One region of the Streptomyces sp. NPDC041968 genome, then DNA from elsewhere that is predicted to be linked to it. Evidence: riboswitches for the same ligand, from Rfam matches in the RefSeq annotation. Region 1 holds a riboswitch; the other holds the start of a gene.
The links. A riboswitch is a leader RNA that binds a small molecule or an ion and turns the genes downstream of it on or off. The one in region 1 is predicted to bind cyclic di-AMP.
Positions count from the first base shown of each region.

Region 2: another riboswitch for cyclic di-AMP. It lies ahead of ACZ6EG_RS18745 (M23 family metallopeptidase); the one in region 1 lies ahead of ACZ6EG_RS30260 (M23 family metallopeptidase).

Region 1 is NZ_JBVJCB010000015.1:80,697-85,703, forward strand. It holds gene ACZ6EG_RS30250 (HPr family phosphocarrier protein) at 38-319, shown strand; gene ACZ6EG_RS30255 (GntR family transcriptional regulator) at 463-1,158, opposite strand; gene ACZ6EG_RS30260 (M23 family metallopeptidase) at 1,376-2,140, opposite strand; cyclic di-AMP (ydaO/yuaA leader) riboswitch at 2,153-2,317, opposite strand; gene ACZ6EG_RS30265 (M16 family metallopeptidase) at 2,505-3,893, opposite strand; gene ACZ6EG_RS30270 (M16 family metallopeptidase) at 3,890-5,007, opposite strand, start outside.
Region 2 is NZ_JBVJCB010000007.1:161,548-166,554, forward strand. It holds gene ACZ6EG_RS18725 (aspartate aminotransferase family protein) at 1-1,152, shown strand, start outside; gene ACZ6EG_RS18730 (helix-turn-helix domain-containing protein) at 1,217-1,855, shown strand; gene ACZ6EG_RS18735 (DUF6126 family protein) at 1,852-1,974, shown strand; gene ACZ6EG_RS18740 (tyrosine-protein phosphatase) at 1,983-2,780, opposite strand; cyclic di-AMP (ydaO/yuaA leader) riboswitch at 3,200-3,362, shown strand; gene ACZ6EG_RS18745 (M23 family metallopeptidase) at 3,367-4,335, shown strand; gene ACZ6EG_RS18750 (SGNH/GDSL hydrolase family protein) at 4,585-5,007, shown strand, end outside.

The DNA of each region.
Region 1 (5,007 bases):
AACATCAGACCCCTGAACACCTGAAGGGCAGCATCACATGGCTGAGCGCCGCGTCAACGTCGGCTGGGCCGAGGGTCTCCACGCCCGCCCCGCCTCCATCTTCGTCCGAGCCGCCACGGCCACAGGCGTCCCGGTCACGATCGCCAAGGCCGACGGCTCCCCCGTCAACGCGGCCTCCATGCTGGCCGTCCTCGGCCTCGGCGCCCAGGGCGGCGAGGAGATCGTGCTCGCCTCCGACGCCGAGGGCGCGGACGCCGCCCTGGAGCGACTGGCGAAGCTGGTCGCCGAGGGTCTCGAAGAGCTTCCCGAGACCGTCTGACCGACGGCAGTACCGCCGATAAAGGCCCGCCCGGAATCCCGGGCGGGCCTTTATCTTGCACCACTCCTGGGGGGTGAATTCGCTTTTACGGGCAGCAGAAATGAACCCCTCGAATTCCCCTGTCTTTGTATACGGCGCTCCTGTTAATAACGCAGACCCGAGATGTTTACGGCACGTTGCGGGTTCCTCACACGGTCCGCCGCCTCGCCTCCGGCGGCGAAGCGCAGGCGGTGCGCCGGCGCCGATCGTTCGGCGTGCAGCGTCATGAGAGCCCGTGCGCGCTCGCCGTCGCCCCGGGCCACCGCGTCGACGATCGCGCCGTGCTCCGCCCAGCACCCCACCGGGTCGGCCGCGGCCTCCACGGCGTACAGCCAGGCGATCTTGTGGCGCAGCTGGGTCAGCAACGCCGTCAGGGACGGGCTGCCGACGGCCTGGGCGAGGGTCTCGTGGAACCATCCGTCGAGCGAGCGCAGATCGTCGCCGCTCCCCTGCCTGGCACGCTCCTGTCCCAGCCGCACCAGCCCGCGCAGGACCTTGAGATGCGCCTCGGTACGGCGCCGGGCGGCCCGGGACGCGCCGAGGGGTTCGAGGAGCGTACGCGTCTCCAGCAGGTCCGCCGCCTCCCGCTCGGTCGGCTCCGCGACGCACGCGCCCGCGTGCCGCCGGGTCACCACGAACCCCTCCGCCTCCAGCGTGCGCAGTGCCTCACGGACCGGGACGCGGGAGACACCGTAGCGGCGGGCCAGGAGTTCCTCGGTGAGGCGGCTGCCGCGCCCGTGGACACCGGAGACGATGTCGTCCCGGATCGCCGTGCACACCGAATGCGCCGGAATGCGCATGCCCGACCTCCGCCTTCATCCCCGGGAAACGTCGACGATTGACGCGTGTTCAGCGACTCTAGGCCAATGCGGCGGGAATTCCGACGGCGATGTGGATTTCATGGACACTTTTTGGACAACGGCCACGTCGGGAACACCCCGGAAATGCGAAAGCCCCGGCTCGGGGAGCCGGGGCTTTCGCGTGCCGTTCGTCCGTCGTCAGACGTTCACTCCGTCGTCAGACGTTCACGCCGTGGGAGCGCAGGTAGGCGACGGGGTCCATGTCAGAGCCGTACTCGGGGCTCGTACGGGCCTCGAAGTGCAGGTGCGGTCCGGTGACGTTGCCGGTGGCGCCGGAGAGGCCGATCTGCTGTCCCGCGTCGACCGACTGGCCCACCGAGACACCGATGGACGACAGGTGGCCGTACTGCGTGTACGTGCCGTCGTGCATCTTGAGCACGACCTGGTTGCCGTACGCCCCGCCCCAGCCGGCCTCGACGACGGTGCCGACGCCGACCGCGTGCACGGAGGTGCCGGTGGAGGCGTGGAAGTCGATGCCGGTGTGGCTGCCGGAGGACCACAGGGAACTGCCGGCCTGGTACGCGGTGGAGACGTAGGAGGCGGTGATCGGCGTGACGAAGGTGTTGAGGCGCTTGCGCTCCGCCTCCCGCGCGGCGCGCTCCTTGGCCTCGCGCGCCTCCTCGGCGGCCTCGGCGGCCCGCTCGCGCGCGGCCTCCTGCGCCGCCTCACGGGCGGCGGCGTCCAGGGCGGCCTGCTTCTGCGCGGCGGCCTGGGCGTCGATCTCGTCGGCCAGGGAGTCGCCGATGCTGATGACCGGGGTGAGCCCGCTCTGCTCCGCCTGGGGCTCGGCGGCGAGCGCCGGAGCCGCGAGGGTGCCGACGACGCCGGTGGTGGCGAGGGCCGCGACACCCGCCGCGCGGGCGGTGGTGCGGTGCATCCGGCCGGGACGGCGGTGCTTGCCGACGGCGCGCGTGAACGCCATGTGGAGGCTGGTCCTTTCCTTCCCTCTCGCCTACCGGGTTAGCTGACGGGTTCGGAGGTGGAAGGTCTCCTACGGGCCCCCTCGCGGCACGCGCGGGCGTCCGATTCACCCCAGGGACTACGGTGGGTCCCCGGCTCCCCTGGCTCGCGCCGTACGGGGACTCGGCGATGACTGTCCGGTGCCGCGGGTGCGGCGCACTGCCTGACGAACAGCCCGGAAGACGCTAAACGCGGTTGTCTTCAATCCTCAAACGCAACCGGCTTTTTGTAGCGCATGCCACAGCGCAGACAGGCAGCCTCTCCCTCAATTCGGACAAACGGCGGCCCTGGCGACACTCCGGTCACCAGGGCCCCAGCGCGTACCGCTACTCGGCCGCCACCACGGTGACTTCACCGATGCCGAGCGCCTCGACCGGCTCCTTGATCTGTGCCGCGTCGCCGACGAGGACCGTCACCAGACGGTCCACCGGGAAGGCGTTCACGACCGCCGCCGTGGCCTCCACGGTGCCCGTGGCGGCGAGTTGGCGGTAGAGCGTCGCCTGGTAGTCGTCGGGCAGGTGCTGCTCGACCTGGTCGGCCAATGTGCTCGCGACGGCGGCCGCCGTCTCGTACTTCAGCGGCGCCACGCCCACCAGGTTCTGCACGGCGACGTCACGCTCGGCGTCGGTGAGCCCGCCCTCGGCGAGCTTGCGCAGCACCGTCCACAGGTCCTCCAGGGCCGGGCCGGTGTTGGGGGTGTCGACGGAGCCGCTGATGGCCAGCATGGCGGCGCCGGTCCCGTCGGGCGCGGAGCGCAGGACCTGCCCGAACGCCCGGACTCCGTAGGTGTAGCCCTTCTCCTCGCGCAGGACGCGGTCCAGACGCGAGGTGAGGGTGCCGCCGAGGCAGTAGGTGCCGAGCACCTGGGCGGGCCACACGCGGTCGTGCCGGTCGGAGCCGGTGCGGCCGATGAGCAGCTGCGTCTGGACGGCGCCGGGGCGGTCCACGATGACGACCCGGCCCCGGTCGTCGGCGGTCACCGACGGCACGGGACGGGGCTCCGCGGCGGAGCCGGTCCACGCGCCCAGCGTCTCGCCGAGCAGCGCGTCGAGGTCCACGCCGGTGAGGTCTCCGACGACCACGGCGGTGGCCGTGGCGGGCCGGACGTGCTTCTCGTAGAAGGCGCGTACGGCGGCGGAGTCGATGCTCGCGACGGTCTCCTCGGTGCCCTGGCGGGGGCGCGACATGCGCGTCCCGGCCGGGAACAGCTCCTTGGAGAGCTCCTTGGCGGCCCGGCGGGCGGGGTTGGCCAGCTCGTGCGGGATCTCGTCGAGGCGGTTGCGGACCAGCCGTTCGACCTCGCCGTCCGCGAACGCGGGCGCCCTCAGGGCGTCGGCGACCAGGCCGAGGGCCTTGGCGAGGCGCGAGACGGGCACCTCCAGGCTCAGCCGGACGCCGGGGTGGTCGGCGTGCGCGTCGAGGGTGGCCCCGCAGCGCTCCAGCTCGGCGGCGAAGTCCTCGGCGGAGTGCTTGTCGGTGCCCTCCGAGAAGGCCCGCGCCATGATGGTGGCGACGCCGTCGAGACCGGTGGGCTCGGCGTCCAGGGGCGCGTCGAGCAGCACCTCGACGGCGACGACCTGCTGGCCGGGGCGGTGGCAGCGCAGCACGGTCAGGCCGTTGTCGAGGCTGCCGCGCTCCGGTGCCGGGAACGCCCACGGCCTGGGCTCGCCGGCCTGCGGCTGCTGGTGGAATTCCATGGTGGCGAGCTCGGTCACTTGGCCGCCTCCTCGTTCTCGTCGGTGGCGTCGTTCACGTCGGCGGGAGCGGTGGGCTCGTAGACGAGCACCGCGCGGTTGTCGGGGCGCAGGCGGGCCTTGGCGACCTTTTGGACCTCTTCCGCCGTGACCTCGAGCACCCGCTGCACGGCGGTGAGGGCGAGCTGCGGGTCGCCGAACAGGACCGCGTAGCGGCACAGTTCGTCGGCGCGGCCCGCGACCGTGCCCAGGCGGTCCAGCCACTCGCGCTCCAGCTGGGCCTGGGCGCGCTCCATCTCCTCGGCGGTCGGGCCCTCCTGGGCGAACCGGGCGAGTTCCTCGTCGATGGCGGTCTCGATGACCGGCACCTCCACGTCACCGGACGTCTTCACGTCCAGCCACCCCAGGGAGGGCGCTCCCGCGAGCCGCAGCAGACCGAAGCCGGCGGCGACGGCCGTGCGGTCGCGGCGCACCAGCCGGTTGTACAGCCGGGACGACTCGCCGCCGCCCAGGACGGTGAGGGCCAGGTCGGCTGCGTCGCACGCGCGCGTGCCGTCCTCCGGCAGGCGGTAGGCCGCCATCAGGGCGCGGGCCGGGACCTCCTCCTCGACGACCTCGCGCAGCTCCCCGCCCATGACGTCGGGCAGCGAACCGTCCCGGGGCGGCTGCTTGCCGTCGTGCGAGGCGATGGAGCCGAAGTACTTCTCGACCCAGGCGAGGGTCTGCTCGGGGTCGATGTCGCCGACGACCGACAGCACCGCGTTGTTCGGCGCGTAGTAGGTGCGGAAGAACGCGCGCGCGTCCTCCAGGGTCGCCGCGTCCAGGTCGGCCATCGAGCCGATCGGCGTGTGGTGGTAGGGGTGGCCCTCCGGGTAGGCGAGGGCGGTCAGCTTCTCGAACGCGGTGCCGTAGGGGACGTTGTCGTAGCGCTGGCGGCGCTCGTTCTTGACGACGTCCCGCTGGTTCTCCATCGACTCCTCGTCGAGGGCGGCGAGCAGCGAGCCCATGCGGTCGGCCTCCAGCCAGAGGGCGAGCTCCAGCTGGTGGGCGGGCATGGTCTCGAAGTAGTTGGTGCGCTCGAAACTGGTGGTGCCGTTGAGCGAGCCACCGGCGCCCTGCACCAGTTCGAAGTGAC
Region 2 (5,007 bases), on a different contig from region 1:
CGCAAGGCGCTGCACGACGTCCTCGACGCCTCGCTGGCCGACCTCACCCGCTTCGACTGCCCGCCGCTGCCCGGACTGCTGGCCGAGCGGCTGCTCTCCTACAGCCCGCACCTGGACCGGGTCTTCTTCGGCAACAGCGGCACGGAGGCGGTGGAGACCGCGCTGAAGTTCGCCCGGTACGCCACCGGCAGGCCGAGGGTCCTGTACTGCACGCACGCCTTCCACGGGCTGACCACCGGCTCGCTCTCCGTCAACGGCGAGAGCGGCTTCCGCGACGGCTTCGCGCCGCTGCTGCCCGACACCGCCGTCCCGCTCGGCGACCTGGACGCCCTGGCACGGGAGCTGCGGCGCGGGGACGTGGCCGCGCTCATCGTGGAGCCGATCCAGGGCAAGGGCGTGCACGAGGCGCCCCCCGGCTACCTGCGCGCCGCGCAGGAACTGCTGCACCGGCACAAGGCACTGCTGATCGCCGACGAGGTGCAGACCGGCCTGGGCCGGACCGGGACGTTCTACGCCTTCCAGCACGAGGACGGCGTCGAGCCCGACCTGGTGTGCGTGGCCAAGGCGCTGTCGGGCGGCTACGTGCCGGTGGGCGCCACCCTGGGCAAGGACTGGATCTTCCAGAAGGTCTACTCCTCGATGGACCGGGTGCAGGTCCACTCGGCGAGTTTCGGGTCCAACGCGCAGGCCATGGCGGCCGGGCTCGCGGTGCTCTCCGTGATGGAGAACGAGGAGATCGTGGCGAACGCCGCCGCCGTGGGAGAGCGGCTGAAGTCCCGGCTGACGGAGCTGGTGGACCGCTACGAGCTGCTCGCCGACGTGCGCGGCCGGGGGCTGATGATCGGCATCGAGTTCGGCCGTCCCAGGTCACTCAGGCTGCGCAGCCGCTGGACGATGCTGCAGGCGGCCAGGAAGGGGCTGTTCGCACAGATGGTGGTGGTGCCGTTGTTGCAGCGGCACAGGATCCTCACCCAGGTGTCCGGCGACCACCTGGAGGTGATCAAGCTGATTCCGCCGCTGATCATCGACACCTCGGACGCGGACCGGTTCGTCGACGCCTTCACCGAGGTGATGGAGGACGCGCACAACGGCGGAGGCCTGATGTGGGACTTCGGCAAGACCCTGGTCCGGCAGGCGGTGGCCAACCGCTGAGCCCGGTTTTTGCCTCACAGGCAACAAATTTGTCCGTGAGGCAATCGTCGGGCTGAATGGGAGCATGAACTCCTCCGAGGCGACGGACCCGGCCGAGGGATCGGTCGCCGCCGTCGCACCCCGGCTGCGCGAGCTGCGGCGGCGGGCCGCCCTCACCCTGGAGGCGGCGGCCCGTGCCGCCGGGCTGTCGCCCGCCCACCTCTCCCGGCTGGAGACCGGGCAGCGTCAGCCCTCGCTGCCGATGCTGCTCTCCCTCGCCCGTGTCTACGGTACGACCGTCTCGGAACTGCTCGGCGAGACGGCCGCGGACCGGGACGCCGTCGTGCGCGCCGAGGCGATGGAGCCGACGTCCGCCGGCGGCTGGACGTACTGGCAGGCCGGTGGGTCCGGCCGGGGTATGCAGGCCCTGCGGGTCCGCGTGCCGCACGGGTCGCAGGGCGACATCGTGCGGGTGCACCCCGGTGAGGAGTGGCTCCACGTGCTGCGGGGCAGGCTGCGGCTGCGCCTCGGGGAGACCGTGCACCTGCTCGGTCCGGGCGACAGCGCGCACTTCGACTCGCTGACCCCGCACCGGATCGCCGCCCAGGACGCCGACGGGGTCGAGCTGCTCTTCGTCCACACGCTGCTGCAGAGCCCGTCGGCGGCGCTCTGCCTGGGACCGGCCACCACGCCGCCCCACCCCACCCCTGGAGAGATGCCATGAAGATGCAGGACAGGTTTCCGCGGGCCGTGTGGGTGCGGCTCTTCATCTACCTCGTGGTGGGGCACCTCTTCGCGGCCTTCATCTACCTGCTCTTCGAGGTGGGGGCCGGCAGCCGGTGAGCGACCCCTCAGTCCAGCATCCGCTCGCGCAGCCGCTCCCGGGTCTCCGGAGTGATCCGCAGGCCCTGCTCCAGGTAGGCGTCGACTCCGCCCCAGGTCTGCTCGACAGTCTCCAGGGCCGCCGCGAGGTACTCGGCGCGCGCGTCGAACAGGGGGCTGAGCAGCTCCATGACCTCGGGGGAGTAGGCGGAGGCGGCGGAGCTGCTGCGACGCACCTTGTAGCGGCGGTGCGTGGCGTTCGACTTCAGGTAGTCCTCGACGATGGCGTCCCGCTCGACGCCCAGGGCGAGGAGGGTGATCGCGATCGACAGCCCCGCGCGGTCCTTGCCGGCCGCGCAGTGCATCAGGGCCGGGACGCTGTCCTCGGCGAGCGCGTGCAGCACCCGTGAGTGCTCCGCCGTGCGCTCCTTGATGATCAGGCGGTAGGAGCCGATCATCCGCTCGGCGCCCTTGTCGCCGGCCAGGATTTCGCGGAGCTGGTCCAGGTCGCCGTCGCGGACCATCTTCCAGAACTCGGCACCGTCGGCCGGGTCGCTCAGCGGCAGGTTGACATTGCGCACGCCCGGCAGCTCGATGTCCGGCCCTTCGAGCTTCTGGTCGGCCGCGTTGCGGAAGTCGAAGATCGTGTGCAGGCCCAGTGAGGCCAGGAACGCGGCGTCCCCTCCGGTGGCGTGTGCCAGGTGACCGCTGCGGAACAGCACTCCCTGTCGCACCCGCCGTCCGTCCACGGTCGGCAGGCCGCCCACGTCACGGAAGTTGCGCACACCGGCCAGCTCGGGTTCGGTCGACGGGACCTGCTGCGTCACGGGGGCTCCTCCCACTCCGCCCCGTCGGCGCTGCTCGCCGCCGGGCTTCACTCGAAGATACGGCACGGTCCCGCGCCTTTGGTGGCCGGGACGTCCGACAGGGGAGTATCTGCGCCTTCTGTCCGTATTGGCGCATTGGTTCCAACTGGCGCGGAAATAAAAGGGGCTGGAGGTGCGGCGCGTGAGCAGCGTCATATCCGTGACGGTGCGTTGCCCGTCATGTCCACGTAATGCGGCCGGTTTTCAAGGACCTTTACCCGAGTCGACGTGGCGCGCTTCGACGGAGGGTGACCGGCGATTCCCATAAAGGATCATTTGGAACACCGGTCGACGCAACCCGTCGCTTGTCGCTGCGCGTCCTGGTCGCTTACGTTCACCACCGATCCGGACGGACGCCTAATCCTGCCGCCGACCGGAGCCCGCACTCATCGACCTACCCGTACACGGCAGGAGCGGGGGACCCACAGGTAGAACTGCCTGTTCCGGTTCCCGGAACGGCTTGGGGTAAAGCCGCGTCCCGACGCGGCCGGGCATCTCCAGCTCGCACCCGACAGCTCACCTCGCAGGCGCCGGAGAGGAATTCGCCATGCCCGCCAAGGGTAAGCACCGCCGTACCAGGGCCATGCGCCTGACCCGCGCCATCGCCGTCGCCGGAACCGGTGGCGCCGCGCTCGCGCTCCCGCTGATGGGCGCCGCCGGGGCCCACGCCGCTCCCGCGCAGTCCGCTTCCGAGAAGCCCGTGCAGTCCGTGCAGTCCGTCTCCGCGCCGGCGAAGAAGGCCGCCGGCGCGGAGAAGAACGGGGACGCGCGGACGTACACCGTGAAGAGCGGTGACTACCTCTCGAAGATCGCCGACGAGCAGGACGTCGACGGCGGCTGGAAGAAGCTCTACGCGGACAACCGCGAGGCCGTCGGTTCGGACCCGTCGCTGATCCACCCCGGCCTGAAGCTCGCCGTCGACGGCCGGGCCGCCCAGTCCTCGGCCCCGTCCTCCTCCGCCCCGTCGGAGAAGCCGGCCGCCGAGAAGCCCGCCGCGGCCGAGAAGCCGGCCCCCGCGAAGGCCGAGCCGGCCGAGAAGGCCTCGGACGCCGCGAAGAGCTCCGCCGACTCCTCGGACTCCTCGGACACGAGCACCCAGTCCGCCGGCAGCGGCTTCGTCTCGCCCGTCCCGAGCGGCACCCTGGGCACCCCGTACCACCAGACCGGCAGCATGTGGTCCAGCGGCTACCACACCGGCACGGACTTCGTCGTCCCGACCGGCACCTCCCTCAAGGCCGTCGGCGCGGGCACCGTCGTCTCCGCGGGCTGGGGCGGCGCGTACGGCAACCAGGTCGTCATCCAGCTCGCCGACGGCCACTACGCCCAGTACGCCCACCTGTCCTCCCTCTCCGTCTCCGCCGGTCAGTCCGTGACGGCGGGTCAGCAGGTCGGCCTCTCGGGTGCCACCGGCAACGTGACCGGCCCGCACCTGCACTTCGAGATCCGCACCACCCCGGACTACGGCTCGGACGTGGACCCGGTCGCGTACCTGCGCTCCCACGGCGTCTCCCTCTGACGAGGAACTGACGCGCCCTCCCGCGCCACCGAAGGCCGGACCCCGATCCCCGGGTCCGGCCTTCGGTGTATCCGGTCGCGGTGTATCCGGTCGCGGTGTATCCGGACCGGGCGTATTCCTGAATTGGCGAACACTTTAGGCGTGGTCTTTCTCACCGCCCGTCAACCCCTTCCTACGGTCGCGTAGGTCACATTCGAAGGTGAATCATGGGCCGATGTGGCAGACGATTCGAAGAGTGACAACGGAACAGTGATCGGGTCGTACGTGGCGGTGGGGGACAGCTTCACCGAGGGCGTCGGAGACCGGGGCCCCGACGGGTCGTTCGTCGGCTGGGCCGACCGGTTCGCGGTACTGCTCGCGGACCGGCGCCCCGAGGGCGACTTCACGTACACGAACCTCGCCGTACGCGGCAGGCTGCTCGACCGGATCGTGGCCGAGCAGGTGCCGCGGGCCGTCGAACTCGCCCCCGACCTGGTCTCGTTCTGTGCGGGCGGCAACGACATCATCCGGCCCGGCACCGACCCCGACGAGGTGGCCGAGCGGTTCGAGCGGGCGGTGGCCGCGCTGACCGCCGCGGCCGGCACGGTGCTGGTGACGACCGGCTTCGACACCCGCGGGGTGCCCGTCCTCAGGCGCCTGCGCGGCAAGATCGCCACGTACAACGGGCACGTC